DNA from 2 places in the Pantoea alfalfae genome. Region 1 is predicted to be linked to the other one. Evidence: predicted binding sites of a transcription regulator. Region 1 holds the regulator's gene; the other holds the start of a gene.
What was found. The regulator LexA, encoded in region 1, represses DNA repair genes until DNA is damaged. The targets are predictions, from matches to a motif close to TNCTGTATGTACATACAGNA.
Positions count from the first base shown of each region.

Region 2: umuD (translesion error-prone DNA polymerase V autoproteolytic subunit) is a predicted target of LexA. The motif match lies at 2,873-2,892, and genes of this name have one in related genera.

Region 1 covers NZ_CP082292.1:3,704,826-3,719,736, forward strand. Annotated here, with positions in the region: gene K6R05_RS17315 (NAD(P)-dependent alcohol dehydrogenase) at 1-789, shown strand, start outside; gene K6R05_RS17320 (MmcQ/YjbR family DNA-binding protein) at 842-1,162, opposite strand; gene K6R05_RS17325 (secondary thiamine-phosphate synthase enzyme YjbQ) at 1,162-1,581, opposite strand; gene K6R05_RS17330 (amino acid aminotransferase) at 1,703-2,896, opposite strand; gene K6R05_RS17335 (YitT family protein) at 2,937-3,551, opposite strand; gene K6R05_RS17340 (Lrp/AsnC family transcriptional regulator) at 3,792-4,271, opposite strand; gene dnaB (replicative DNA helicase) at 4,401-5,807, opposite strand; gene K6R05_RS17350 (quinone oxidoreductase) at 5,904-6,887, shown strand; gene pspG (envelope stress response protein PspG) at 7,110-7,376, opposite strand; gene dusA (tRNA dihydrouridine(20/20a) synthase DusA) at 7,555-8,547, opposite strand; gene K6R05_RS17365 (conjugal transfer protein TraF) at 8,654-9,904, opposite strand; gene zur (zinc uptake transcriptional repressor Zur) at 10,356-10,877, shown strand; gene K6R05_RS17375 (CsbD family protein) at 10,967-11,179, opposite strand; gene dinF (MATE family efflux transporter DinF) at 11,347-12,669, opposite strand; gene lexA (transcriptional repressor LexA) at 12,770-13,384, opposite strand; gene K6R05_RS17390 (diacylglycerol kinase) at 13,490-13,858, opposite strand; gene plsB (glycerol-3-phosphate 1-O-acyltransferase PlsB) at 13,987-14,911, shown strand, end outside.
Region 2 covers NZ_CP082297.1:11,668-26,578, reverse strand. Annotated here, with positions in the region: gene K6R05_RS21640 (molecular chaperone GroEL) at 58-342, shown strand; gene K6R05_RS21635 (hypothetical protein) at 495-746, shown strand; gene umuC (translesion error-prone DNA polymerase V subunit UmuC) at 1,062-2,336, opposite strand; gene umuD (translesion error-prone DNA polymerase V autoproteolytic subunit) at 2,345-2,794, opposite strand; gene K6R05_RS21620 (S24 family peptidase) at 3,527-3,904, shown strand; gene umuC (translesion error-prone DNA polymerase V subunit UmuC) at 3,907-5,169, shown strand; gene K6R05_RS22265 (hypothetical protein) at 5,305-5,907, shown strand; gene K6R05_RS21605 (hypothetical protein) at 6,327-6,575, shown strand; gene K6R05_RS21600 (hypothetical protein) at 6,572-6,910, shown strand; gene K6R05_RS21595 (DNA methyltransferase) at 7,237-7,890, shown strand; gene K6R05_RS21590 (YubE family protein) at 7,924-8,154, shown strand; gene gapS4b (GapS4b family protein) at 8,422-9,582, opposite strand; gene gapS4a (GapS4a family protein) at 9,572-10,498, opposite strand; gene K6R05_RS21575 (IS110 family RNA-guided transposase) at 10,757-11,725, opposite strand; gene K6R05_RS21570 (antirestriction protein ArdA) at 12,286-12,786, shown strand; gene K6R05_RS21565 (hypothetical protein) at 12,827-13,009, shown strand; gene K6R05_RS21560 (DUF2971 domain-containing protein) at 13,300-14,106, opposite strand; gene K6R05_RS21555 (DUF905 domain-containing protein) at 14,733-14,911, shown strand, end outside.

The DNA.
Region 1 (14,911 bases):
TCCTGCCGCAGCTGTCCAAGCTGTCAGCAGGGTCTGGAGCAGTATTGCGAAAACGGCTTTGTGGGCACCTATAACGGCGAAGATCGCGAAACCGGCGCTATTACCTACGGCGGTTACTCAACGTCGATGGTGGTTGATGAGAGCTTTGTGCTGCGGATTCCGGAGAACCTGGAGCTGGCGGGCGTTGCACCGCTGCTGTGTGCCGGTATCACCACCTATTCGCCGCTGCGTCACTGGAATGTCGGTCCTGGCAAAAAAGTGGGTATCGTAGGCTTAGGCGGCCTGGGCCATATGGGCGTGAAGATTGCGCATGCCATGGGCGCACATGTGGTGCTGTTCACCACCTCGCCATCCAAAATTGAAGATGGCAAACGTCTGGGTGCCGATGAAGTCGTGATCTCCAAAGATCCGGAGCAGATGGCGCAGCACGCGAACAGCTTTGACTTCATCCTGAACACCGTGGCGGCTCAGCACGATCTCAACCCGTTCATCACCCTGCTGAAACTGGATGGCAACATGACGCTGGTCGGTGCACCGGAGCACGACCATCCGGCACCGCAGGTCTTTAACCTGATCTTCAAACGTCGCAGCATCGCCGGTTCACTGATTGGCGGCATCGCGGAAACCCAGGAGATGCTCGATTTCTGTGGCGAGCACGGGATTACGTCGGACATTGAGCTGATCGCGATGGACCAGATCAACGAAGCCTATGAGCGCATGCTCAAAAGCGATGTGAAGTATCGCTTTGTTATCGATATCAACACGCTGCGCGCTCAGTCTGCCGCGTAAGCTGCTTGATCTGAAACCCTCTTGCTCAGGTAAGAGGGTTTTTTATTGCCGTTTAACGGGTAGCCGCCTGCTGGTATGAGGCATCGACCAGATAGTAGATCTGCGAATCTTTCAGCGAACCGTCGAGGAACAGCGTGCTCCAGTGAGACTTATTCAGATGCTCGCTGGGAATAATATCGCTGTGCTCTTCGCGCAGTAATTCGGCCAGCGCAGGCGTCGATTTCAGCGAGACCGCGGGCCGCCCTTTCGCCTCATGTACCATCGCAAACAGCACGCCGTTGCTTTTAATCTGCGTGGCTTTCCAGTCACTGTGGACGCTCTGCTCCGCGCCCGGCTTGCTCATGCAATAGGTCAGTAAATCTGAGTTATTCATTACGATTCCCCTTGTAACGTGGCGACAATCCGCCTGGCACCGCCCTCAATGCGATGCTCGCCCAGCCAGATCCCCTGCCAGGTGCCCAGCACCAGACGTCCCCGCTGAACCGGTAATAACAACGAAACCCCTAAGATCGACGATTTGATGTGCGCCGGCATATCATCACGCCCTTCGTAATCGTGCTGATAAGGCGCATTCTCGGGCACGTACCGCATGAAATGCTGCTCCATGTCGCTGCGCACCGTCGGGTCGCAATTCTCATTTAAGGTTAACGACGCCGAAGTGTGCTGCAACAGCAGATGCAGCAGACCGGTTTTGATATCACGCAGTCCGGAGAGCGAGTTGACGATCTCATCGGTGACCAGATGAAACCCACGCGACTTCGCGCTCAGCGTAATAGTTTGTTGATGCCACATAGCTTATTCCTGAAACGGTTATCCCGTTTAAGTGTGCAGCATGTCGCCGAAAGGTAAACCCTGACCCATAAAAAAACCGCCAGAGAAAACGCTGGCGGTCTTGTTTACAACCTGGCTGCTGTTACATCACGGCGGCAAACGCTTCCGCTACCTGATGCACATTTTTGCTGTTCAGACCGGCCACACACATGCGACCGCTGCCCACCAGATAGATGCCAAATTCGTTACGCAGGCGATCAACCTGCTGCGCACTCAGACCGGTATAACTAAACATGCCACGCTGCTTCAGCAGATAGTCGAAGTTTTTACCTGGCAGCGCGGTGCTCAGTACGTCCACCAGCGACTGGCGCATCGCGAGAATGCGCAGACGCATCGCCTCCACTTCAGCCAGCCAGCTGGCCTTCAGCGCCTCGTCGTTGAGGACGCGTGCGACAACCTGCGCACCGAAATTCGGCGGGCTGGAGTAGTTACGGCGAACGGTTGCTTTTAACTGGCCCAGCACACGTGCTGACTCTTCGGCACTGTCGCACACGATAGAGAGACCGCCTACGCGCTCGCCATAGAGCGAGAAGATTTTGGAGAAGGAGTTGCTGACCAGCGCAGGCAGACCCGCCGCCGCGACCGCGCGCAGTGCATACGCATCCTGCTCCATACCGGCACCAAAGCCCTGATAGGCGATATCCAGGAAAGGAATCAGCTGCTGTGCTTTCAGCACCTCAACGGTCTGATCCCACTGCGCATCCGTCAGGTCAGCGCCGGTCGGGTTATGACAGCAGGGATGCAGCAACACGATGCTCTGCGCAGGCAGGGTTTTCAGGGGGCTGATAAAGGCATCAAACCGCACACCGTGAGTTTCTGCGTCATACCAGGGATAGGTATTGACGTCAAAACCTGCGCCATTAAAAATCGCGACGTGGTTTTCCCAGGTCGGATCGCTGACCCAGACGGCAGACTGCGGGAAGTAGCGCTTAAGGAAATCCGCACCCACTTTCAACGCGCCAGAACCGCCAAGAGTCTGAATCGACGCAATACGGCCCGCCTTTAACACCGGATGATCGGCACCAAACAGCAGCGGTGCAATCGCACTGCGGTAGCTGTTCAGCCCTTCCATTGGCAGATAGAGCGATGCCTGATGCGGCTCAGCATAAAGCTGCTCTTCAGCAGCCGCTACAGCCTTCAGCCGCGGGATGATGTTCTGTTCGTCGTAATAGAGCCCGATGCTCAGGTTAACTTTGTGTTCACGTGGGTCTTGTTTGAACGCTTCCATCAACGACAGAATCGGATCGCCCGCATAGGCATCAACGTTTTGAAACACGGTGTAGGTCTCCATGATTGGTCCAGAGGTAAGCGGCGGATTAAACCCGATAGCGTCCCGGACGGTGGTTCATTGCAATAATCAGGTTCAGGATCACCGCACCCGCAATCGACGCGAGCAGGATGGGGCCACTCACCACAAACAGTGACGCCAGCACGACGCAGGTATCGACTGCCATCTGCAGTTTACCCGCGCGGATCCCAAAGCGATCCTGTAGCCACAGCGCCAGAATATTGATGCCGCCCAGGCTCGCCTTATGACGAAATAACACTATAAACCCGATTCCCATGATGACGTTACCGAACAGTGTCGCATAGAAGGGATTAAGGTCAGAAAAGTGGACGAACAGCGGGTGCAGTTGAGTGAACAGCGACACCAGCCCGACGGCGCAGAAGGTTTTCAGGGTAAATTCCCAGCCCATGCGTTTTACCGCCAGCCAGTAGAAAGGGATGTTGATCAGGAAGAACGCGCTGCCGAATGTGAGCGGCGAGAGATAGCTAATCAGAAAAGCGATACCTGCGGTGCTGCCCGTCAGCGCACCGGCCTGTTTTAGCATAATGACGCCGAACGAGACCATTAGAGTGCCGAGCACCATCGCCAGCGCATCTTCAATGCGCGAATGCGGGACGCGGGTAGGTTCTGCGATGTTATCCATGGGGGTTTTCTCAGTGCAAATGATGCGGTTCCGATGCAAAAAACGCACCATCGTCACAGCACTGAACAGCTGTAAAGCGGATGCCAGCGATATCCCGTTGATATCTAAGGCGCTTTAAACATAACTTTATGCATAAATTTCCACTGATACCGTCAATCTATGCGTCTGGCTCCGTTTTGATGCGCGTTAATTGCATTTATTACCGCAAGTGTGCACCAAAACCGCACAGCGCGCACCCTTTTAGCGCGTCTTTTGCTCAGGCAGCATCATCAGCCCGTTCTCTTTCATTCGTCCCAGCACCACTGAGGTTTTCACATGGGAAACGCTCTGGTGGCCCGCGACTAACTGGCTGATTAACGCACTGAGGGAATTAAGATCGGCTACTGCCACTTTGAGCAGATAGTCTGCATCGCCCGTGGTTTTATAGGCATCCACGATCGCCTGCTCCTGCTCCACCATCCGGTGAAAGCTCTCAACATATTCAGCGGTGTGGTTGATTAAGCGCACCTCAATCAATCCCACCATGCCAAGCCCGATGGCATCGGGTGACAGCCGGGCGTGATAACCCAGGATGAGGTTAGCCTGTTCCAGATTAATACGGCGGCGCGAACATTGTGAGGCAGAAAGGCCGACCAGATCGCTGAGTTCCTGATTGGTCAGACGGCCGTTAGCTTGTAATAAAGTCAGGATTTTAAGGTCGTAATCGTCTACGTGAGTCATTCCGTTTCCACATCGGTACCAGGCGTCGCTTTGATACAGATAACCCGATAACCCGAGAGGTTGTCCAACACTATTTTATGATGATGGGGGCTGTCATGCACAGATCGTGCATGACAGCACAAAGCGGGATTATTCGTCGTCGTATTGCGGACCCGCGTAGTTATCAAAGCGCGACCACTGACCGTTAAAGGTCAGGCGTACTGTACCGATGGGGCCATTACGCTGTTTACCCAGGATGATCTCCGCGATCCCTTTGAGATCGCTGTTTTCGTGGTAAACCTCATCCCGATAGATAAACATGATCAAATCCGCATCCTGCTCGATCGAACCCGATTCACGCAGATCCGAGTTGACCGGACGCTTGTCAGCACGCTGCTCCAGTGAGCGGTTAAGCTGCGACAGCGCCACCACCGGCACATTCAGCTCTTTCGCCAGCGCTTTCAGCGAGCGGGAGATCTCCGCAATCTCCAGCGTACGGTTGTCCGACAATGACGGTACGCGCATCAGCTGCAAATAGTCGATCATGATCATACTTAAGCCACCGTTTTCACGGTAGATACGTCGGGCGCGCGAGCGCACTTCGGTAGGCGTCAGGCCAGAAGAGTCATCGATGTACATGTTCTTCTTCTCCAGCAGGATGCCCATGGTGCCGGAGATACGCGCCCAGTCTTCGTCATCCAGCTGTCCCGTTCGGATGCGCGTCTGATCGACGCGGGAAAGTGACGCAAGCATACGCATCATGATCTGCTCGCTGGGCATCTCCAGACTGAAGATCAGCACCGGCTTCTCCTGCAGCATGGCGGCGTTTTCGCACAGGTTCATCGCGAAGGTGGTTTTGCCCATTGAGGGACGTGCGGCGACAATAATCAGGTCAGAACCCTGCAGGCCCGCGGTCTTTTTATTCAGATCCTGATAGCCGGTATCGACGCCGGTGACGCCATCGTGCGGGGTCTGATAGAGCGATTCGATACGGGAGACGGTCGATTCCAGAATCTGCTCAATGTTTTTCGGGCCAGCATCTTTATCTGCGCGCGCTTCCGCGATTTTAAAGACGTTCGACTCTGCGAAGTCGAGCAGCTCCTCGCTGTTACGTCCCTGCGGATCGTAACCGGCATCGGCAATCTGGTTGGCGACGGCGATCATCTCACGCACCACCGCACGTTCACGCACGATGTCGGCATAAGCACCGATATTCGCCGCACTCGGTGTATTTTTCGCCAGTTCAGCCAGATAGGCGAAGCCGCCTGCCATCTCCAGTTCGCCCCGGGTTTCCAGCGATTCAGAGAGCGTAATCAGGTCGATAGGTTTGCTGTTTTCAAGCAGCCGCTGCATCTCGGAAAAAATCAGCCGATGCGAGCGGTTGAAAAAATCATTCGCGACGACGCGCTCAGAGACGTTATCCCAGCGCTCGTTATCCAGCATTAACCCACCGAGCACCGACTGCTCCGCTTCCAGAGAATGCGGGGGCATTTTCACGCCTGCGAGCTGGCGATCCTGCGTTTCGTTCGATTTGTTGGTGGGTTTATTTCCTGCCATAGTGAATGCATTACCGATCTTCTGTGGGGACGCGCAAGTATACCTTAGTTGAGGTGCGCGCCTCACCCTCATGATGAAACAATCACAGGAGTCAGAATGGCAAAGCGTATTCAGTTCAGCGCGCATGGCGGCCCGGACGTCTTAGAGTGGACAGATTTTGAACCCGCTGACCCGGCTGAACATGACGTGCAGGTAGAGCATCGCGCTATCGGGATTAATTACATCGATACCTATGTTCGCAGCGGGCTCTATCCGGTTACCGCTTTTCCTTCTGGCCTGGGAACGGAAGCCGCGGGCGTCGTGTCGCGGGTTGGACGTGGCGTGACATTATTTAAGCCCGGCGATCGCGTGGTCTACTGTCTGGCGTCGATGGGGGCCTATAGCGAAGTGCATAACGTGGCGGAAGATCGCCTGATGCATCTCCCGGAGGCGATCGGCTTTGAGCAGGGCGCAGCCAGCTACCTGAAAGGGCTGACCACGCAATATCTGCTGCGCCAGACCTATAAAATCAGCGCCGGTGAGACCTTTCTGTTTCATGCGGCCGCGGGCGGCGTCGGGCTTATCGCTTGCCAGTGGGCAAAAGCGCTGGGTGCACATTTAATCGGTACGGTGGGTTCCGAAGAAAAAGCCACGATGGCGAAGAACGCCGGTGCCTGGGCGACCATTAACTACCGCGAAGAGAATATTGCACAGCGCGTCAGCGAACTGACCGACGGAAAAAAAGTGGGCGTCGTGTATGACTCGGTGGGCAAAGATACCTGGGAAGCGTCGCTGGACTCGCTGCGTCGTCACGGTCTGATGGTCAGTTTTGGTAATGCGTCGGGTCCGGTGACCGGGATTGACCTGGGCATTCTGAATAAGAAAGGCTCGCTGTTTGTGACCCGCCCTTCACTGTTTGGTTATATCACCAATCGGCAGGAGCTGGAAACCGCCAGTGCCGAGCTGTTCTCGCTGCTGGCGAGCGGCGCCATTAAGATTGATGTACCAGAGCAGCAGAAGTTTGCATTGAAAGAGGCCAGTAAGGCGCACCAGATGCTGGAGAGCCGGGCCACGCAGGGATCCTGTCTGTTAATTCCGTAACAGTCAGCGCCCGGTAAGCAACAAAAAGGGCTTCCCCTGGGAAGCCCTCTTCTTTTTTTTATTTTTTGTTCGCGCTGGTGTAGGGACAGCGGCGATGAATTCGTGTCGAGTCGATGGCACATCGATTTGACGACAGGCATCCTGCCAGAAAACATAAGTAAAAAATATGTTTAATTGCAGATCAGTGCCGAGCAATCTTTCACACTGTGATCGCTACCGCATTTAGCGCCAGCCTTTGCGGTCTAACCTGCTGATCTTACGCCTCAGCTTACGGCGCGCTCGCGCATCGCTGTCGCCAAAAAGGGCACGATGCAGCCACACAGCAATCACCGCCAGCACCAGCCACGGCAACACTTTAATAACAATTGCAAACAGTCCACCGACAAACATCACGATGGTTGCGACCACCAGTGCCGCCAGCACGCCCAGCAGTGAAACGCCGGTCAGCAATAGCATCAGGAAAAAACCCAATACGAATAAAATTTCCACGTCAGCGCTCCTTTTTGAGATTGATTGTTATAGCTATTACAAGAAACGTGCCAACCGATAACTTATTGATTTAACGCTAATAAGGGTTAAAAAAAGTGTCGTAACCTGGTGAGAAAAACCACATTATGGCGTAAAAAAAACCAGCTTTAAAAGCTGGCTTTCCTGTTCAGGGCAGACATCAGACTTCCTGCGGGACCTTATCCGCAACCAGCGCCAGCGCCGCTTCCAGTACGCGAACATCAGCGCCCGGCTTGTGGGCGTTTTCACTCAGGTGACGTCGCCACTGGCGAGCGCCCGGAATTCCCTGAAATAATCCCAGCATATGGCGTGTGACGTGTCCCAGATACGTGCCCTTCGCCAGCTCCGCTTCAATATAGGGATACATAGCGCGCACTACGTCCACCGGGTTAGCCGCCGGATGCTGACGACCAAACAGCGTCTGATCGACCTGCGCCAGAATGCCGGGGTTTTGATAGGCTTCACGTCCCATCATTACGCCGTCAAGGTGCTGCAGATGAGCCAGTGCCTCTTCCAGCGTTTTCACACCACCATTGAGCGCGATCGTCAGATGCGGAAAATCGCGTTTCAGCTGCCAGACGCGGGGATAATCCAGCGGTGGAATTTCGCGATTCTCTTTGGGGCTGAGGCCAGAGAGCCAGGCTTTGCGCGCATGGATAATAAATGTCTCGCATTCACCGCGACCGGCCACCGTGCCGATAAAGTCGGTCAGGAATTCATAGCTGTCCAGCTCATCAATCCCGATGCGGGTTTTCACCGTCACCGGAATCGATACCACGTCGCGCATCGCTTTAATCGCATCCGCGACCAGATTCGCCTCGGCCATCAGGCAGGCACCGAATCGGCCATTCTGAACCCGATCCGAAGGACAGCCGACATTCAGGTTCACTTCATCGTAGCCACGCTGCTCTGCCAGCTTCGCACACTGCGCCAGCGCCGCCGGATCGCTACCGCCAAGCTGCAACGCGACCGGATGTTCCGCCTCGCTGTAAGCCAGGTAATCCCCTTTGCCATGAATGATCGCGCCCGTGGTCACCATTTCGGTGTAGAGCAGCGTGTCGCCGGTCAGCTGACGATGAAAATAGCGACAGTGGCGATCGGTCCAGTCGAGCATGGGGGCGATAGAGAAACGTTGCGAAGAGAAATTAGGCATGAAGCGCAGACAATCCGGTAATTAAGGGTGATGGAATTCTGTGCAAGGATAACACAAGGGCGGGCGATAGTGCATCGCCCGCCCCCGAACAGCCTGAATAACGTGCTTAGAAGTTAAAGCCCAGCTGCATCATCGCGCCCCAGGTATTGTTAGCCCCCACAGAGCCGGCCAGATCCAGATGGACAGCTTTGTTAAACGGTGACAGACCAAAACCTGCGGTGGCAACATTTTCGTCGTTAGACCGCATGTCCGCACGATAACCGGCACGCAGCTGCAGCCAGTCAAGCACGCGGTATTCCGCGCCCACTGCCGCATACTGGCTGTTATCCTGCGTTTTGAAGCGTTTGGTTTCCGTCAGATCCACATCGCCGGTCACGGTAAACGGACCTTTATCCCAGGACAGGCCGGTGGTGACCAGCGGGCGAATCTGGTAGGTATCACGGAACCCGTTGACCTCTTTGGTCTGCAGATCACGCGAAACCAGGTTCTGTCCGGTCACACCCAGCGTCCAGTTTTCAGCAAAGGTGGTTGCCAGACCGGCATCAACGTTAAAGCCGGTGTCGGTGCTGCGATACTGGCTATTGTTGATGTCGTTCTTGTCATAGTTATAGATGCTGGCAGTATAGTTATAGAGCGAGGTTTTCTGCACTTTCGGCGTCACGCCCACTGAGACCGGCTGACCGGCGATAGTGAACTCATGCGCCACCGCCACACCATAATCAATGGTCAGTGCCGCTAAGCCATTCGCACTGGAACGAAGGTTATTTTGATCGCCCGGACGTGGCAGCACCGTTCCGTTAGCGACACCGCGCAGGTAGTCGATATCACCCTGGACCACGTTGGCACGGACGTGCGCCGTACCGTAGGCTTTGGTAATAAACGCAAAAGGCAGAGTCTCATTGGGGATCGTGACGGCCACGGCCACGCCTGCACTGCCGTGAGCTTTGTTACCGCGCAAATCGCTGAGCTTGTCAGCAACATCGCCGGAGGCAGCACGCAGTTCAGGGTAGCCACGCAGATAATCTGCAAAAGTCAGATTACCAATCACGTCACGATAGCGATCTACGGTGTCCGTAATATCATCGACTTTATCGATCAGCTTATCTTTGTCAGTCACCTGAATTCCCGCTGAAGGGAAAATAATGCTGACGTTATCGTCAGATTTAGCACGCGTCATTAATGCCGGGTTCGCCAGCACTGCTGAGCCATAAACAGAAGATGCTACGCCGGTCCCGCCCATGGCGTCATTACGTGCATCATACCAGGTCCCTGCCGCCATGGCGGAAGAAGAAAGGAAAAGCGCGGTCGCTGCAGCGGAATACTTCAGCGCTGAACGTTGAGCGGATTTTTTCACCATTTGCCTGCCATCACCTGAGAAATTGTCATTGAAACATTCAACGACTGAATAGTTTGTTAGCCCTATTGTGAACCCTGGCTAACGCGTTATTGCTGTGAATTCAAAGGAAACAGTGTCTTAATTCAAAGGATTGGACGTTTTCCAATCAAAAAACCGTTGTAATTGTTCAAACTGCGTCGGGGTATTTCAAATAATGCCAGACTTTCCTTAAGTCTTTCTGAACATTACTTCTTAACTCAGTGAGATGCAAAGCAAAATACCAACAAATTCCGCTTCAGGTCGATTGAAAATGGATCTGATTTCTCGTCAGATTTGAGATAGATAGCGGCTGAAATGCTTAAAATGCTGCTTTATCAGGCAAATAATGCTGTTTTACCAGGCGAAAACGAACATCAGCGCCGAAAAACTATGTGTGATAAAATAACATCACTTATCCAGCGGAGAATTTTTCATGACAAACATGACGTCGCAGCAAATTTTGATTCAGGCTGAAAAGATATGCCTGCAGCGCGGTGTACGTCTGACTTCGCAGCGTGCTGAGGTGTTGCGCCTGATGGCCGAACAGCCTGGCTCGATCAGCGCTTACGATCTGCTGGATCAGCTCCGCATCAGCGAACCACAGGCTAAGCCGCCCACGGTCTATCGTGCGCTGGATTTCCTGCTGGAGCAGGGTTTCATTCATCGGGTGGAATCCAACAACAGCTACGTCATGTGCCACCATTTTGAGGCACCGGCACATACATCGGTGATGCTGGTCTGTGACCGCTGTGCTGCGGTAACGGAGAAACAGGCGCAGGGCGTGGAGAAGATTATCGCAACGCTGGCGGGTGAAGCACAGTTCGCTTTACGTCATAGCGTGATTGAAGCGCATGGTTTATGTAAAAATTGTGCTGCGGTCGAAGCCTGTACGCACCATGAAAGCTGCGAGCATGACCATCAGGATGAGGGTAAAAAGCGGGGCAAACGCGGGTAATCTGCACATCCTTGTGCTGTTCCGTCCCTGTGCCGTTCCGGGGCGGGCGCGCCGGAAAGCTTTTAGCTGATTATCAGCCTGGTATCAGATTACCAGCGGTGATCTTTGTTCTGACCTTCCCAGTCGGTTACTTCACGCTCTGCTTCATCTTTCGCATAGCCATAACGTTCCTGGATTTTGCCGACCAGCTGATCGCGTTTACCTTCGATAACCTGCATGTCGTCATCGGTCAGCTTGCCCCATTTCTCTTTCATTTTGCCTTTGAACTGCTTCCAGTTGCCGCTGGCTTCATCTTTATTCATGGCAGACCTCCAATCCTCGGGGTTTAATGATTATCTTGTTACTTAACAAAATAACGATATAAAGCGCTGGTTAACTGCGCTGCATAGAGTTAATTATAGTAGCCAACTTATTAACCGTAGAATAATACAGAATAATCTGTATCGGCTTGCGTGCAGCCACGACTGACTCAGGCATCAAACCAGCTGTTCTGACGCCAGTGCTTACGCCAGATGAGCCACAGCGACAGGCCGCGCAGCGCCAGGAAAACCGTTACCGCCAGCCACAGTCCGTGATTACCCAGCGCCGGTACGCTGAGCAGCATCAGAAAGTAGCCTGCTGCTGCCACCACCATGCTGTTACGCATCTCACGTCCGCGTGTTGCGCCGATGAACATCCCATCCAGCAGATAACACCAGACGCCGATCAGCGGCATAACGATCTGCCAGACCAGATAGCGGTCAGCACTTTGTTGCAGCGAAGGAAGAGAGGTCAACAGGGTAACAATCTGCGGGCCAGCAATGGCATAGGTCAGGGAAAAGAACAGCGCTACCACCACCGCCTGCCGACAGGCAGAGTGCCAGACACGCAGCAGTTTGCCGCCATCTTTTGCACCATGGGCCTCGCCGGCAAAAGCTTCAACTGCGTAGGCAAAGCCATCCAGCGCATAGGCCGTGAACGTAATGAACATCAGCAATACCGCGTTAACCGCCACCACATCCGGGCCCAGCCGCGCGCCCAGCACGGTCAGCGAGGCGAAACAGAGTTGCAGCATCAATGAGCGCAGCATGATGTCCCGGTTCAGCCGCAGCAGCCGGCCGCTGTCACCGCGCCAGCTCTGCTTCAGCAGGCTTAACGTAATACCGCGCAGCTTCAGGACTCGCCAGACCATGATACCGCCGACACCCAGCGTGATGTACTCCGCCAGCGCCGTGGCGGTTGCCGCCCCCGCGACACCCCAGTGCAGTCCCATCACCAGCCAGAGATCGAGCCCGATGTTAACCAGATTGCCTACCACCAGCAGGATCACTGGCGCGCGCGCATACTGCACGCCCAGCAGCCAGCCCAGAATGACCAGGTTTGCCAGCGTGGCGGGTGCACTGAGCCAGCGAATCTGAATAAACAGCGCCGCCTGTTCCAGTACCGCGGGATTACCGCCAACCAGATGGGTCGCCAGCTGAATAATCGGATAACGTAAAGCGATGAACAGTACACCTGCCAGCAGCGCAATCATCAGCGGCTGGGTCAGCGCACGTGCCAGCGCCATTTTATCACCGGCACCAAACGCCTGCGCCGTCAGGCCAGTCGTACTCATTCGAAGAAAAAGCAGCAGCATAAAGAGGAAACTGGTCACAGTGGTCCCGACCGCAACCCCGCCAAGATAGACAGGGCTGTCGAGATGACCAATAACTGCAGTATCGACCACGCCCAGTAAGGGAACGGTGATATTTGAAAGGATCATCGGCAGCGCAAGCCGCCAGAGATTTTTATCCGTTGCCGTGATAAAGCGCATTCGCCGTTCCGTGCTCAGTGTCGCTGCGCAAAACAGGCAGCGACAAAATTAGGGCAGACAGAATAGCATCAGAGAAAGCGAATGCACGCAGCCCTCAGAATCAGAGCCACTCGCCGTTACGCACCACGCCAACCGCCAGACCTTCAATGGTCAGAGACTGTGCACGGGTATCGACAACAATCGGGTCGAAATCGCTGTTTTCAGGCAGCAGATGCACGATAGCACCCTGCTTTTTCCAGCGCTTAACGGTGACTTCATCATCAATGCGGGCAACGACAACCTGGCCATTGCGCACATCCTGGGTTTTATGTACCGCGAGCAGGTCGCCATCCATAATCCCGATATCTTTCATCGACATTCCGCTGACGCGCAGCAGGAAGTCGGCAGAGGGCTTAAACAGGCCCGGATCCACTTTATAGTGGGTTTCGATATGTTCCTGCGCCATGATTGGCTCACCGGCAGCAACCCGGCCAATCAACGGTATGCCTTCTGAGGCTTCTTCTTCCATTAGCAGGCGAATGCCGCGCGATGCACCGGAAACGATCTCAATGACGCCTTTACGCGCCAGCGCTTTCAGGTGCTCTTCTGCCGCATTCGGTGAGCGGAAGCCCAGTTGTGCAGCAATCTCTGCGCGCGTAGGCGGCATGCCTGTTGAAGAAATATGGTCGCGAATCAGGTCATAGACCTGCTGCTGCCTGCTGGTTAATGCTTTCATCCCGCCCCCTGGTTGTTTATACAGTCGCTGTGAGTATATACAGGTATTGGCGAAATGGAAACCGATTGTCAGGCAAAACGCGGCTTCCGGCGCGATATGGAACGCTTATCGCAAATGTGTCCAGAGCAGCGCGATCCAGACAAAGAGTGCCAGTAAGATGCTGATCAGTACTGCCGCAGATCCCATATCTTTGGCCCGGCCCGCCAGCGGATGATGCTCCTGACCGATGCGGTCGACCACGGATTCAATGGCGCTATTAAGGATTTCGACAATGACCACCAGCACCACCGACCCAATCATCAGGATGCGTGAGACCACATCGACATCCAGCCAGCAGGCGATAATAATGGCGACCAGCGCAGCCAGGGCTTCCTGACGAAACGCCGCTTCATGTTGCCAGGCGGCACGCAGTCCCTGCCAGGAGTAACCTGCGGCTTTAATTATTCTGATAAGTCCGGTGGCATTATTTGCCATGATGTGGGAACCCTTTTATCGGATTGACGTCAATGTCTGGGCTGCGTGCAATTGGCACCACCACAGATCTTCGCTGCACTTTCTGGTATGCTTGCGGCGCTTTGCTAACAAGAGGCTTCATGTTGTCTATGTCAGGTTGGCGTAAACTCTATTACAAATTGCTTAATTTACCACTGTCGTTTTTGGTAAAAAGTAAGGCCATTCCGGCCGATCCTGTGTCTGAACATGGTCTGGATCCGACCCGACCTATTATGTATGTTTTGCCTTACGATTCGAAGGCCGACTTACTGACTTTACGCGCGCAGTGTCTGCGGCATCATCTGCCTGATCCGCTCTCTCCGCTGGAGATTGATGGTTCACTGCTGCCGCGCCACGTATTTATCCACGATGGCCCGCGCGTATTCCCCTACTTTGTGCCCAGCGTCGAATCGGTGAAAATCTTTCACGATTACCTCGATCTGCATCGCAATAATCCTAAGCTCGATATCCAGATGCTGCCGGTCACGGTAATGTTTGGCCGCGCACCAGGACGTGAAGTCCAGGGCGAAGCCACGCCACACCTGCGTGTGCTGAACGGTGTACAGAAGTTCTTTGCGGTGATCTGGCACGGACGCGACAGCTTTGTTCGCTTCTCGCCGACCGTCTCACTGCGCCGTATGGCCACGGAGCACGGTACGGATAAGTCGATCGCCCAGAAGCTGGCTCGCGTGGCGCGCATCCATTTTGCCCGTCAGCGGCTGGCGGCGATTGGCCCGCGTTTACCGGCGCGTCAGGATCTGTTCAACCGTCTGCTGCAATCCAAAGCGATTGAAAAAGCCGTCGAAGATGAAGCACGCAGCAAAAAAATCTCCCATGAGAAAGCGCAGCAGAATGCCGTTGAGATGATGGAAGAAATTGCCGCCAACTTCTCTTATGAAGCGATTCGCGTCACCGACCGCGTGATGGGCTGGCTCTGGAGTCGTCTCTATCAGGGCATCAACGTCAATGGCGGCGAAAAAGTTCGTCAGCTGGCGCAGGATGGCCACGAGATTGTCTATGTGCCGTGCCATCGCA
Region 2 (14,911 bases), on a different replicon from region 1:
CTTTAATGTATTCTATGCATATCTTTTGTGTGCTTGTTATGGATTTAAGGTGTACCTATGACTAAAAGACTCGATTTTACTGATCAGCATGAAAAGCTTGCCGGGCTCATGAGTTCAGCAAAGCTTAAGACATCACCAACCGCAGTCGAGAAACCCGGTGTCGATACCAAGCCTACCGTTAAAAGCAAAGCTCGCAGCAAAAATCTAAGGGCTGTACCAGAGTCCTACTTTGAAGCCCATGCGCAACTCAAGGCCTCAAATAAGACCTCTCTGGATTTCAGTGCTTATATTCTGGAGGCTTTACGTGAGAAGCTGGAGAGCGACGGGGCACTAGAGAACTGATTCACTAATAGGCATAAGTTAAGAGTACGCATGCGTATCTATTGCATTCATGATGAATATCTTATGTGTATACATTGAATGCTCGATGAATGCCCGATGAATGCTTGATGTGTGTTGAAGTTATTAAATAGATGACTCAATAAGTTATTCAAATGGAGGAAGAGTTGAACAGAGCCCTAAAGCTGGTATCGGGATATCTCGGAATTATAAAGCTCACCGGCAAAGACAGAAAAAGTGCTGCTGAATGGGGCTTTCTCCTGAGTGTCCTGTTCATCGTGCCGCTCTTTTTTTTGCCGCACGCCAGTGAGCTGATCAAAATTGGCCTTCAGCTGCTGTGGGGGGGCTGCGTTTCGCGCGCGGCATTCATGGCCAACGACAGCTGGAAGCAAAACAAATCACGCTGAGCGATTGCAGCATGATGGAGAGTCAATAATGTCAATGCATGAACTGTTTAAGCAGGTCCGCGGGCAGGGAAGGGTAATGACTACAATCACCCAATCTGCAGATATGTTTAAAGGCAACGTTCGCCGGCGGCGTCCCGCGTTTGATGAGTGGGTCCGGAAGCTGCATCCTGGCGACAGACTGCCCCGGGGGCGTTACTTCAGGGACAAAAAACCGGGGCGTCCTTTCTTACTCATGGATGAATTCTGGCTTTATAACCAGTAAGGAGAACAGCTCACTGACTGATACCCTGAAACGTCCTGAACATCCGTGATATCTCAGAGCACCCGAGCAACGGGAATATCGCTCCAGCGCGTTGTCCAGGCAGGAGATAACATCTCCCGCTTCATTTTCCACTCCGTATTCACACCCTGACCGGCAAACCACACACTGCCCAGCCCGGACTGATTGATCCCGTCAAGAACCGTCATCAGCTGGGCACTGTTTGCACGTGGCTTACTCTCATCGAACAGATTCAGCTGACTGACGCCGTTAGGCGTAAAGTCATCGAGCATTATCCCGGCCTTCATGTAACGTCGCCCTTCAAGCCAGATGCGGTCGAGAGATCGCATGGCAACTTCAATCATGTCGCGTGTGTCCTGGGTAGGAATTGTGAGACTCTCACCGGCACTATTACCATAAAATATCTCACCCTGCGCATGCGGCGAGGTGCGGATAAAAACGCTGATGCGCCGACAGAACTGCCGCTCCTTTCTGAGTTTCTCCGCGGCCCGGGTTGCGTACTGACACAGCGCCTGCTGCATCTTCACCTTAGCCGTAACTCTTTCGCCAAAAGAGCGGCTGCAGACGATCTGCTGTTTCGCCGGTACGAACTCTTCGAGCGGGATACAGGATTCCCCGTTGAGCTCCCTTACAGTGCGCTCCAGCACCACGCTGAAGTTTTTACGGATAAGGGCAGGGTGGGCGCGCGACAGCTGCAGAGCGTTTTCAATGCCCATGAGATTAAGACGCTTACCGATGCGCCGGCCAACGCCCCAGATTTCTTCTACAGGCTGATTGGCCAGCAGGGTAGCGGTGCGCTTTGGATTGCCCGTCGTCAGCGCTAATACACCGCGGAACTGCGGCCACACTTTGCTGGCCCACTGCGCCGATTTTGCCAGGGTTTTTGTCGGACCCATACCTACGCCGACAGTGAGGCCGGTTGTGGCCAGAACGTGCGCGCGCAGGCGCCGGCCAAAATGTTCAAAATCTTCGCAGAAATCAATGCCGGTCAGGTCCAGAAACATTTCGTCTATAGAATACTGCTCCACGCGAGGCGTTATCTCCTCCAGCGCGGTCATAACGCGCTGAGACATACTGTGATAGAGCGCGTAGTTCGAACTGAAGACATGTACGCGTTCGGCAAAATCCTGATTTTTTATCTGAAACCACGGAGCACCCATCTTTATGCCCAGTTTTTTTGCACCGGCGCTGCGTGCAATGACACAGCCGTCGTTGTTCGAAAGGACCACAACAGGCTTACCGCGCAGATCAGGGCGAAACAAAGCCTCGCAGCTGGCATAGAATGAATTAACATCGGCCAGGCCAAACATGGGCATGATCACCTCCGGCGCGCGCGGGTGCTGTTGAAAAACCAGGTAACAACACCGAGCAGCTGCAGTTCATCAGGATAGATTACCGGGTAGGCCGGATTCATCGGCAGCAATGCCAGTGTGGGCTGCAGCTGTAGCCGCTTAACCGTGAACTCACCATTAACCTCGGCAATCACAATATCGCCGTGAGATGCCTGTTCAGCCCGATCGACGACCATAACATCACCATCACAGAGGCCAAGATCCCGCATGCTGTTCCCGCTGGCACGGACGAAAAAAGTTGAGGCACGCCGGCGAATACAGAGTTCATTGAGATCGAGCTCTTTCTCAACGTAATCCTGAGCGGGAGAGGGAAAACCTGCGGCACAGGGATCGGCATACAGAGGCACTGGTACGCGGGGTGTGAAAATTGGTGGCCAGAGTAATGTCAGGCCAGCGGCATAACTGGCCGTGTTCATGACCAGATATCCTGGATATGCTGCAGCATGACTGCAGAAGTGCTGATGAAATTGCGCATAAAATTCCTCCTGTTATTTTACTGTTTATATGTACAGTATTATTGAGGCGGAATTATCTGGCAAGAGGGAGTCGCGCGGAGAAGTGTAAAAGCAAAGCCATCTGTCTGACTAAAGGGGATATTTATACAGATGCCGTAAGGTTGCGCCACTGTCTGAGATCAGAGTCGGATATATAAGAGGGTGCCTGCGGCTATAGATTTGTGAACCGGCTCTCATGGAGTTTTGCTTTTATCATATTGCAGAATAAATGTACCGGGCGTAATCAATCCATGTCGGCATCAGTGATATGACGCTTCCTCATCACGGCTGTTCGTTCCTCGCTATGCTGCGGTACGCCTCAGCCGTGTCTGCGGCGAGCGTTACAATTGCATATTCAGGGAAGAGAATTTCAGCTCCTGTATTCTTTAATTATCCTGTTCATTCAGCAATCAAACTTTATTGTCCTGAACTACATTAACCCGGATGGCAGTCTCCCGATAAGAGATGAATTTAAGCTGTCGTTACGCTATTCCCCTGTTCAGTTTTTCTTCATTCAGACACCTACTGCTGATGCTGCATGGATAGTGAAATATACTGTAGGCAGTAATAAAAAATACGTATGCATAATGAATACGCAGATCCCATGAGATTCACCATACAAGGCTGAAAAGCTGGTCAGAACGGAGCATTGCAATGGCCTTTCAGAGTCCCGCTCAGAACTACACTGAAACGCGCCTGAACCTGGGCGATCTGGTATATCTTTCTCCTTACTCAACCTATCTGATGCGCAGTGAATCCGACTGTGCCGGCGCCGGAATTGTTAAAGGCTCTGTGCTGGCCATTGATCGCGCACTGAAGCCGGTACATGGCCAGATTATCGTTGCAGAGTTTGACGGTGAGCTGACGCTGAGGCGGCTGCTGCTTAACCCGGTTCCTGCCCTGCAGGCGCTGGACGCCGACGAGACTGTCGTGCTGCTCGATGTAAACCAGCCCCTTCCCGTGTGGGGTGTGGTGGCCTATGCCCTGACCGATGTGGCCGGGATAGGTTTTAACGGACCGGCGGGAGAATAAGCATGTTTGCGCTGGCCGATGCCAATAATTTTTACGCATCCTGTGAAACCGTATTCAGGCCCGATCTGCGTGGTAAACCTATCGTCGTTGTTTCGAACAATGATGGCTGCGTGATCGCACGCTCGGCAGAGGCAAAACGCCTCGGGATAAAAATGGCGGCGCCGCTGTTTCTGAATGAGCGTTTCTTCAGGCAGAACGGCGTGCACGTGTTCAGTTCTAATTACGAACTGTATGGCGACATGTCTGCGCGGATGATGGCCATACTGGGCGAAATGGCCGCGGGTCAGGAGGTTTACTCCATTGATGAATCGTTTCTTGATGTCACTGGCATCGATAGCCTGATCCCCCTTGAAGCGTTCGGACAGCAGATGCGCGAGCGAATCCGGCGTGAAACGGGGCTGATTATCGGCGTAGGATTCGGACCAACGAAGACACTGGCCAAACTGGCCAATCATGCGGCAAAGAAGTGGACGCAGACCGGTGGCGTCGTGGATTTGTCCAGCAAAATCCGGCAGCGTAAACTCCTGCACCTGATCGACGTCGGGGATATCTGGGGTATTGGCCCGCGCATTACTAAACGCATGCTCCAGCTGGGGATTACAACGGCTCTGCAGCTGGCTGACAGCAACATCAGCATGATACGGAAAAACTTCGACGTTATTGTTGAGCGCTCTACTCGCGAGCTTAATGGTGAGTCCTGTATTGCACTGGAAGATGCCCCGCCACCAAAGCAGCACATTTTAAACTCGCGATCTTTTGGCGAAAGAGTCACAAAACTGGAAGATATGCAGCAGGCAATCGTGCTGTATGCCACACGTGCGTCAGAAAAACTCAGAGAGCAGAATTCGCGCTGCCGACATATCAGTGTTTCAATCGCCACTGCACGTCACGGTAATGAACCGCAATATTCGAATACCGCCTCTCGCATCTGTGATTATCCGACGAACGATACCCGCGACATCATTGAGTCAGCGCTTCGCGGCCTCAACACCATCTGGCGGGAAGGCTATCGGTACGCTAAAGCGGGCGTCATGCTGGGAGATTTTTATCAGTCAGGTATTGCGCAGTTTGACATGTTCAGTGAGCAGCAGCCGCGTGCGAACGCAGATGCGCTAATGGCAGCACTGGACGGTATTAATCGATCCGGGAAAGGGAAAGTCTTTTTCGCGGGTCAGGGTGATCGCGACAGTTCATGGCAGATGAAACGTGAAATGCTGTCTCCGCGTTATACAACGAGACTAAAAGATATCCCAAGAATAAAGTAACGTTGCGAAAAGGAAGGGGGCACTTAAATTGCAGGGTGCGAAATGTGCCTGGAACAGATGTTGCAAATCATTCGATGAACACGTAGAAGTTTAGTTAGATAAAATGATAAATGAAATATAAAGGGAGAGTTGCTGTTGAAAGAAATAAATCCAGAAAAAAGATATGATTATGCTTATGCAACACATAGTTGTGGCACGCGGCCTTTTCTAGGTATTGAAATGATCATCTCGAATATGATTAGTAACTTTAAAGAAGTTACAAGTCATTCTAATGGCTCTTTCAGTACTACTAAGGACATAATTGGCAGAAATGCGATAAGTGATACAGCAATAGTAATGTCTTACTCATTGCTCGAAGGTTTTTTCGATGAAGAGTATGATTTTTATGTAAAAGAAGAAGGTTCAAAAAAACCAGGTGAATTAAGCGCTTTGATTAACACAATGTTACATGCGCACGATATCAAACTTAAAAACTGGAGGGAGAGAAGGAAAATAATCGACGCAGTCAAGGAGATACGTAATGCGGTGGTGCATAGCAATGGACGGATAGATGGCAGTATTTATAAAGAGAAGTTCTTAAAAATCTTAGGTGTTGATTTGTTTGAACATACTGATGGTTACCTAACGCTGACTTTTGACGCCTCACTCTGGTTAATAAATGCTTTTGAAGCAATCGCTCGTGAATATGCAGAAGTAGTGTTTTTAGGAACTCCAGACCCTAAGATAGACAAATCTTAAGGTGTATAAATTTAGTTTTTTAGAAATAGAAACGGTATTGGGAATTTTAGTTGCGCCCAGCTTTTAACTTGTCCGTTTGTCCATGCGGATTGAATTGCATCCTCTTCATATCTTCAACGTAGCCGGTCTGCGTACCGGGCAAGATAAACGCTACGCATACCCGGCTTTACCCGTATCACCTTGAGTAGCTCCCTCCGTACCGTCGGGCAGCACCGTGCCTTCACGTTAGCCGGGCCGCTTCGCCGGCAAGGGACGCTTACGCTCGCCATCCTCACCCGTTCCCCGCCGTGCGCGGGACATTCAGTCCGCTCCGGCGGCGCGTGCGGCTTCCGGTGTCGCCCATGCCTGCTCCGCTTTACGCCCGGCTGCTGTGGCGGCACGGCGCAGGTGAGGCCGTGTAACCAATAGCTAAGGAGCAGATGATGAAAAGAGAGCTTACCATTGCCAGCCTTATAGCCAGCCTGTCGGGGTTTGCCCCGGACACCCCGTGCGTGGCCCACATCTGGATGGCGGACGATTTTGAGGACATTGACTCAGAACTCTCACCACATGAAGTGACTGCAGCGATCGAACTGGCTGACAGGACGCTGGATGCTGATATCAGCCTCAGCTGGGATTTTATGCGCGACTGTGCAGAAAGCGTGAAGGCCCGGAAGGTGACAGAATGAATATCTGGCTTGTCAGTTATCAGGAAGAGGTCGGCAGCACCTCACATGAATACCACATGCTGCTAAGCGGGCAGGACTTCAGGCTGGCCGAAGCAGCTTGTGAAAGGATGGGTGAAAACTGGTGGCCACCGGAACGTCCCGTCTGCTCTCAGGGCTGCTACTGGCAGTTTAATCGTGGCAGTGTCTGGCTCAAAAGCATCGTTCTGCTTGACGAACGTGAGGCAAAGACGCTGGCCGGCCTGCGATTCCTCGATGAGTGGCAGGTGAGCGGCTTACCGGATGCGCCCGTCATCTGTGACCGTAGCGACTGCCGGTGGGAAGATTACCGACCCTGACCTTCTCACCCGATGCCGCCCTGACCGGCGGCCTCTCTTCAATAAGGGATAAGGAAGTCGCTTCGCTCCGCTTCTTTTGCCGCTTCCCGCCCTGCGGCCGGAAACCTGCAGGGATAATGTGCCGTGCCCTCACGGTAGCCGGGCCGCTCGCATTCAAGGGAAGCTTCGCCGTCCTGCTCACCCGTTCCCCGCCGTGCGCGGGACATTCAGTCCGCTCCGGCGGCGCGTGCGGCTTGCGCGTCCGCCCCTGCCTGCTCCGCTTTACGCCCGTCTTTGTGGTGGTCACGGCACCACAGGGGTGCCCCCTGACACTGAGGAGCATAACTATGTCCCGATTCATGCGTGGCGACAGCGTAGAGATCATGGCCAACTTTCCGGATAACAGCATCGACTTTATTCTGACAGATCCCCCGTACCTCGTCGGCTTTAAGGACCGGTCCGGCCGTTCGATCGCGGGCGACGTGAGCGACAAATGGGTGCTGCCGGCCAGCCGTGAAATGTTCCGCGTGCTCAAAAACAACAGCCTGGCGGTGAGTTTCTACGGCTGGAACCGCGTAGACATTTTTATGCAAGCATGGAAAGCGGCGGGCTTCCGCGTCGTCGGGCACCTTGTGTTTACCAAAACCTACTCATCGAAATCGGCGTTTGTCGGGTATCAGCATGAAAGCGCCTACCTGCTGGCCAAAGGACGCCCGCCGCTGCCGGCTAAACCCTTACCTGACGTGATGCCCTGGCAGTATACGGGCAACCGGCACCACCCGACCGAAAAGCCGGTGAGCGTGTTGCAGCCGCTTATCGAAACCTTCACGAAGCCCGGAGATTTAATTCTGGACCCGTTTGCAGGCTCCGGCTCGACCTGTGTTGCCGCATACCAGTGTGGCCGCCGCTGGATCGGTATCGAACTGCTGGAGCAATACCATACCGCCGGCCTGCGCCGCTTGGGAGAACTGCGCGCCGCCCGTTCTGCCCATGCCGCATAACATTTTCTGTAACCAGACCAGGAGGACAGCACCATGACAGACCAGATAATGACAACTGACAATACCGAGCTTACCGACGACATTAACGATCTGGAGGAATCTCTTTACGAATTTCACCTGCGGTTACGGGATATGACTAAGCGGCATCTATTCCGCGGCGCGGCGCCGGCACAGAAAATGGCCGGAATGCTGATCGAGCAAATCGATACCGAACTTGTGGCGCTGTACAGGCGCGCTGCCGAGATGCGCGGGCACCTGAAATAACAGATGAGGCGGTCATTTTGTGACCGCCTGCTGTCTGTGCGCGGATACTGCCGCTGCTGCGCTTTTGTCCACAGGGTTATAGCCAGGGTATGCACCCGGGCTGTGGACAGAATGAAATAAGATACCCTCTTAACCTTCAAGCTGTTTCTTAACCAAAACACATGTATCTAATGGGATTATATAAATTGTCAAATATGAGCGAAAAGTGGATGTTTACTGTCATTTTATCCGATTTTAACATTTAAGCAGTTAAAAACTGCTTAAATGTTAGTTGTCTGGTTCAGTATCAACAACAACTTTTCTATATTTAGAAAGTAGCTCTACTTTCCGCAATTCGATTTCACGCATAATTTTTGCTTGTATTTCGTGCATTTTGGTAGGTGATGCGTTTTTGACTTTTATATTGATGAAGGTAATGCATAACTCAGGGTTTTCCGGAGTCTTTCTACCATATTCACTGAATTCGTATGCGACTTTACATTCGCCTAAATATGTTTCGAAGCTGATTGTATAGCTTGCTACAACTTTAGTGACACGAACATAGGGGTGTATATGTTTCCATTTAATAGATATTATATTTTCCAGATTTCCTTTGACCCTGTACTGTTCAATATCCTTTTCAAGAAAGTTTGTAACGGCATCTGGTTGATTTTCATAGCCAGTTGAATGATCAGGATTAAAGTGCACATCATCAATTTTTTTGTGATAAAACAAATACCCTATATGAAGCGAGGCTAGATCTTTTAAAAATCTCACCCTGTTTTCATTTTCGAAATCATCCATCAAGACCCTGCCTCTATGAGGAGAGTGTTCGATAATTTGTTTATCCTCTAAATGACTCTCTATCAATGTTATAACATTTTCAGCTATTTCTTTAGTCTCTGGAGAGGTATGGTTTAGCTTGATATTCATCAATAGCTGCGCATCGCCATTGATACTATTAATATCTTTCTTAATTTCCACTGAGCCTTTAAAAAACTTCTCTGTTATATACCAATCATCTAATATATCAGTTTTGCAGATTTCGAACTCCATTATCACAGAGTTGTTGCTTTTAGCATCTAATGATGTGAAGTCACTAAAATCTGTAATTTCATAATTTAAGTAACCATTTTTAGTAATTTTACCAACTTCGATAAACCCACTTACTTCATCAAGTAAATCAACATCTTGGGTTAGATTAAAGTTTCTAAAATTTACCTTATCGAGTTTTTCTTTTGTTTTTATACTGCCCAGTAACTCATATGATTCATCAGGGCTCAACAAAGAAGTGATTAAGTTAGGCACCGTGCCTGACTTTTCAGATATGCCACAAAAAAGGCCCCTTTCTTTAAGTAAATTATTTATCATAGTAGAGGTGCAGTTTTGCTGACTCACTAAGTTTTTCAGTTCATCTCCAGATGGTATGAAATCAATATCACTTTTCATCCGAAACGCTCCTAAAGGTGCTATTATAAGTGTCAACAATTAATGTAACTTCGCTAACCGCATCGTCAAAATCGACATCAAAGCTTTGTGCCATTTTCACTTCATCCACTGAAGGAGAATCAGTAAGTTTATTATATCTATTAAAGTAAATTTCATAATGGCTTGCAAAATCAGAGCAAAGTTTTCTGGCTAACTTATACACCAATGCAAGTGATTCCTGGCTATAGTTGAAGTCGCAAAGCAAAATGAATTTTCTTCCATTTTCATCTGGAACTGATATGGGAATTATAGGGGAGGTGATATATTCCACTGGCATTATCTTTGAATGCCTTGTTGGCGATGCGACATTCAAAGTTGTGTTGAGACAGAAAAATGATATTTCGCCATGACGTTTCTTAATGAAGTTTAAAGAGCTGTATAAAAATTTAGCTCGTGCATTGTCAATAACATGGATAGCGGTATATTTTAATGAGGAATCTATTCTGCTATTAACTATTTTGCTTTTGATATTATCGTTTGACTCATCCTCATCGTTGTTTAAATAAAACAACACGCCAATATCTTCTTTTCTTGAACTGCCAGAGAACTGTTTAGTTATTGTTCTTTTTAATTGAGACTTTGAATAACATTCTATTGTTTGAGCTAAATCTTTGAAATGTTCGCGAAAAGTTGATTTAACACTGTCATAGGGAACTGATGAGTATTTAGCAGAAACAACAACGCTGACTAGTGATTGTTTTTGAAGTATTGAGCTATAGACATAAAGAGCATCAATACCATGGGTTCTTTTTCCATGCTCTCCTACAAAGCAATCTAATTGCTTGTTACTACACATGTTTTTCCAGCCAAAGAGTTTTAAAAAGTCACTAACTATCTCTTCCCCCACTTCACCGACATATTTTGAAAACTCGCCCATTTTTTGAGTCACTGTTTTTTTGATTAGGTAATCTTATAGTATTTATCTTATTTACATTTTTCAACTCTATGGAGGCGTCGCACTTCTAAGTATGATCAAAAGTTATTGTCCGCTTTAGCATAAAGCTGACTGGAGCGCGGCTTAGGTAAGTCCAGTTTATCTTTTATGAGGTAACAGTTTTGTCTCCAGCTTCCATCACAGGTTGAGCCAGATCAGCGCGTTATGTACTGATGAAATGCTTTTAATGTACTTTTATAGTCACTCGCAAGCAGGCTTTGCAGTTGTCTGGGGCACATAAACCGTACCAGAACGTAGTACTCCAAAAATGATGTGTATGAGTTTGCGCATTACCGTACCGACGATAAGCATCCCGGGTTTTCCTGCAAGCCGGAGACGATGGCCAAATGCCCGGATATCCGGATTGTGCTTCAGTGCAACCAGAGCGGGCATATACATTGCGCTTCGCAGATATGCATTTCCTGTTTTTGACATCCTTGACTTGCCCCTCACAGAGCTTCCGGACTGATGATGGCGTGGGTTAAGCCCCAGAAAGGCTGCAACTTCCTTAGCTTTACTGAACTTTTTGTCTGCCATAAAAGACAAAATTACGGCACCTGTAACGCTTCCGATGCCAGGTATTGAACTTATCAATGCCTCCTGCTTTCTTAGCTCATCATTGCTGCTGATATGTTTTTTAATATCCTGTCTGATCATTTCAATCTCTTCTTCCAGGTGACTGGAAATCCTTTGAAGCGAAGGCTGAATGCTGGCATCAGCTTTATCAGCACGGTTAGATTCCATTCTCAGCATGCCTTTCAGCGAATCCATCCGGCGTACCAGAGCCTGCAAAATCCTGACCGGCTGCGGTACAGGCCGCCATAGCGCCGGGATAGTTGCCCTGCAGAAACGCGCAATCAGCTTTGAATCACTTTTATCTGTTTTTGTACGGGACAGCTCCGCCATACCGTAACCTTTTATGCGCGAGGGATTTACCACACTAACCTTTATTTTTTTCTCATACAGAAACGTAGCGAGAGCTGTCCCGTAATCACCGGTAGCTTCCATGCATGCGTGGATCTCTGAAAAGTCATCTTCACCGGACCATTTCAGAAGTGCCGTAAAACCCGCTACTGAATTGGCAAATGCCTTACACCGGTAGCTGCCATTGCAAAGCAAAGCAGCATCAAACTTCTTACTGGCAATATCAATTCCTAGATAAACAGTCATGTCATATCCTCGTGTGGTTAGTACTGACCAACCTTGCAAAATTCAGGCTCACCGCATTGCGGGGCCGAAGATACCCTTCGGTCTGGACTGAGATAAGGACAGAGCGGCATTTATCTTATTTACGGGCCTGATAGCCTGAGGAAGTTGCCGGCCTGCTCTGCCCCGGGACAATACATGTACAGGCAGACTCAACTTATTCTGCCAGAGACACGATACAAGGAAGTTGCTGCGCGCCGCTATATTCCGCCTTGCGGCGGGACAGGGCAGAAAACCGGGTCCGTGCGGACTGCGGCCTGTGCCGTGACTTCACTTTAGCCCGGCCGCTCGTGTTCAAGAGATCGCTTCGCTCGCCATCCTCACCCGTTCGCACTCGCTCCGCCGTGGTTACTTCCGTCGCGCCGCCGCTCAAAATTCGCGTCAGCGCCGTGCGTAATCCCGTCTCCCGCTCGCTTGCGCTGCGGCCTGCGGTGGCGCTCCTGAACACTCCGCTTTCCGCCGGGCTGTCATTCAGTCACGGCACAGGCCGGAACAGTGATGACTTTGACTGCGGAGGATTTCTTATGACATTTAGCGGACCAGCGGTATACGTCGGGACTTACCATAAATACAACTGCGGCAGCATTTTCGGGAAGTGGTTTGATCTTACTGATTTCGAAGAGAAGGACGAATTTCATGACGCGTGTCGCGAACTGCACGCCTCTGAAGATGATCCCGAATTCATGTTTCAGGACTGGGAAGGTATTCCGTCTAAGTTCGTCTCTGAATCCTTTATCGACTGGGATTTCATCGCGGCCTGGAAACAGGCGAAAGAAGAGGGAAGGGAAGACGCATTTATTGCCTGGGCGGATTATTCCGGCGAGTGTGACTTTGATGCATTTGATGATGCGTACAGGGGAAAGGCGGAAACCGAAGAAGATTATGCCTATGAACTGATCCAGGATAACGGCCTGCTGAATGACGTGCCGGAGCCGCTGCGCTCTTATTTCGACTATGAGGCCTATGCACGTGACCTGTTCAGCAGTGGCTATGTACTGCACGACGGTTTTGTATTCAGTAACTGATGATAGCGGCAGGGGAAGCCCTGCCGAAAAGGAGAACAAAATGAAACTGTCACCACAGACCCGCGACATTCTTCGCCAGTACAAAGCTGTGATCAACGAGCGCCGCAGCAGCAGTGGCCAGAGAGAGTTGAGAACAGAAGAGATCGTAGACGAAATCTGTTATTTCATGACCTGTCAGAATGGCGTATACCTCGGCGGGCGTTTTATAAAGAAGGATGGCTGAGGATAAAGAAATGTTCAGGCGGTTGCGGCCGCCTGTGAGCACGCCCAAAAACCTACGTCTGCGAAACGGCAGGGCGCTCGCCTGACGGTGCGTCCTCCGCACCGCCAGTAGGCAGGGGAATGAATAGCCGTCCTGAGCGGTTTGCAGTCTTAACTGTACTTAAGTTTAGCCCGCTCACTATGTCATCAAAAGCTAGCTTCACCCCCATAAAAAAGATAAAAAAAGACTAATGGCGCAAATCCATAACTTAAGTGAACTTATCAATCTATGTCCATGAGCCAATCATAAATTTAGCTAGCTTTTATATCAAATGACTTTATTATCATGGAACTGCTCCCTGGAAATGCCTCTTTGTATTTAACTGTTGGAGGAAGATTTTCAATTATATACGCTCTGACTTCAGGCTTCATACGATAGCCAAAAATTATTGATTCCACCCAGTCCAATTCGAATTTCCTGTTGTAGAAATGCTGACTTGATTGTTTCTCAAAAAAATTCGAATCAGAAATGTGGCGATATTCGGATTCATATTCCCATTCATTTAGCTTAGTACACAATGCATTTATAATCCTATCTCCAAGATCAAGGCTTTTATCTAAATTATAAATGACTTTCATAACATCAAGAATGGGAATGGTTGGTATATTTTTAGCATACACAACTTTTTTTGTTTTAATATCTTTTCCCTTGAATTCAATGCAAAATCCATGATGTGAATTGGCATAATGTGACCACATAAGGTTACTGTCTGGCTTGGAAGAAAATGAAATTATGCTATAAGAGTTAATTTGTTTTTCGAAGTTATCAACCAATTTTTGTAGATAAACCTCCCCTTCTAAAGTGAGCTCCCCTTTACTGGTCAGAGTTGCTAAATTCCTTTTATAGGGTTTTTGAAGTTGCTTTATAAAGGATTTTAATTCTTTAGGTGAGGGCTTCAGTAATTCAACCTTACAATCAAAAAGATCGTTGAAGTTAAGCCTGCTTGAAAAGGTTGCCATGTTTTCAATTAAATTTATCAGGCTGTAGTCTTCTCTGAATTTTTCGTTGTTGGACACCGGTCTGTATTTGTAAATATAATCGGGATTGTCAATTTCCATTTTCACCTTTTCCGCATCTATTTAAACTTATTTTTCAACCAAGCCGAGTTTTTTTCTTGAAGTGCGTTGTAAGTTCACTCACTAATTGAATAATAACAATATTTACCGTGGGCGTCCTGTCGGCTGTCATGCTCCGCACAGAGCCGGCAAAGCCGTCTCTGCCCGGCCCCGTTCCGGGGCAGCGGGTTTCCATCCTGACGCAACACCTTCCGCTCGCAGCAGCCGTTCCGGCTGCGCCGCTCAGTCCCGCCGTAAACGGCGCTCCCGGCATCCCGCAGTTACACATGGCGGGATGTAAGGTGCAACGCCGTTTCGCGCCCGCGCGTCACGTCGTTGCGGCGGGTTCCTGCTTTCCTCATGGGTTGTTTTCGCCCGTCTGAGTCCTTTCGCCGGGGCTGAGACAAGCACAAACCGCCTGGCTGTCCAGGGACGGCTGAAGCCTCTCGCCGGAAAATTTTTTATGTGGCCAAAAATTTTTCCGCTCGCGCCCGGACATCTGCGCCGGCCCGTGCTCGTTACGCCCTTTGCGGCGAACGGCTCTCAAACGGGTGAAGGTTACAACCTGGGGAGAAAGCAGCAGTTCCCCGCAAAACGTCAAGACCGCGGCCCCGGCAACTCAACGGGTGATGGTTTTAAGGGCAGACAGACAGGAGATTTCAGTGGAACAGCCAGCAGTTGTGCGCTTACCGGAGGATACCTATACGCGTGAGCAGGCGACGGCAGTCGCCGCGCAGTACACCAATGTTGCTATCGAAGACGATCAGGGTACGCATTTTCGCCTTGTCGTGCGCAAGGACGGTGATTT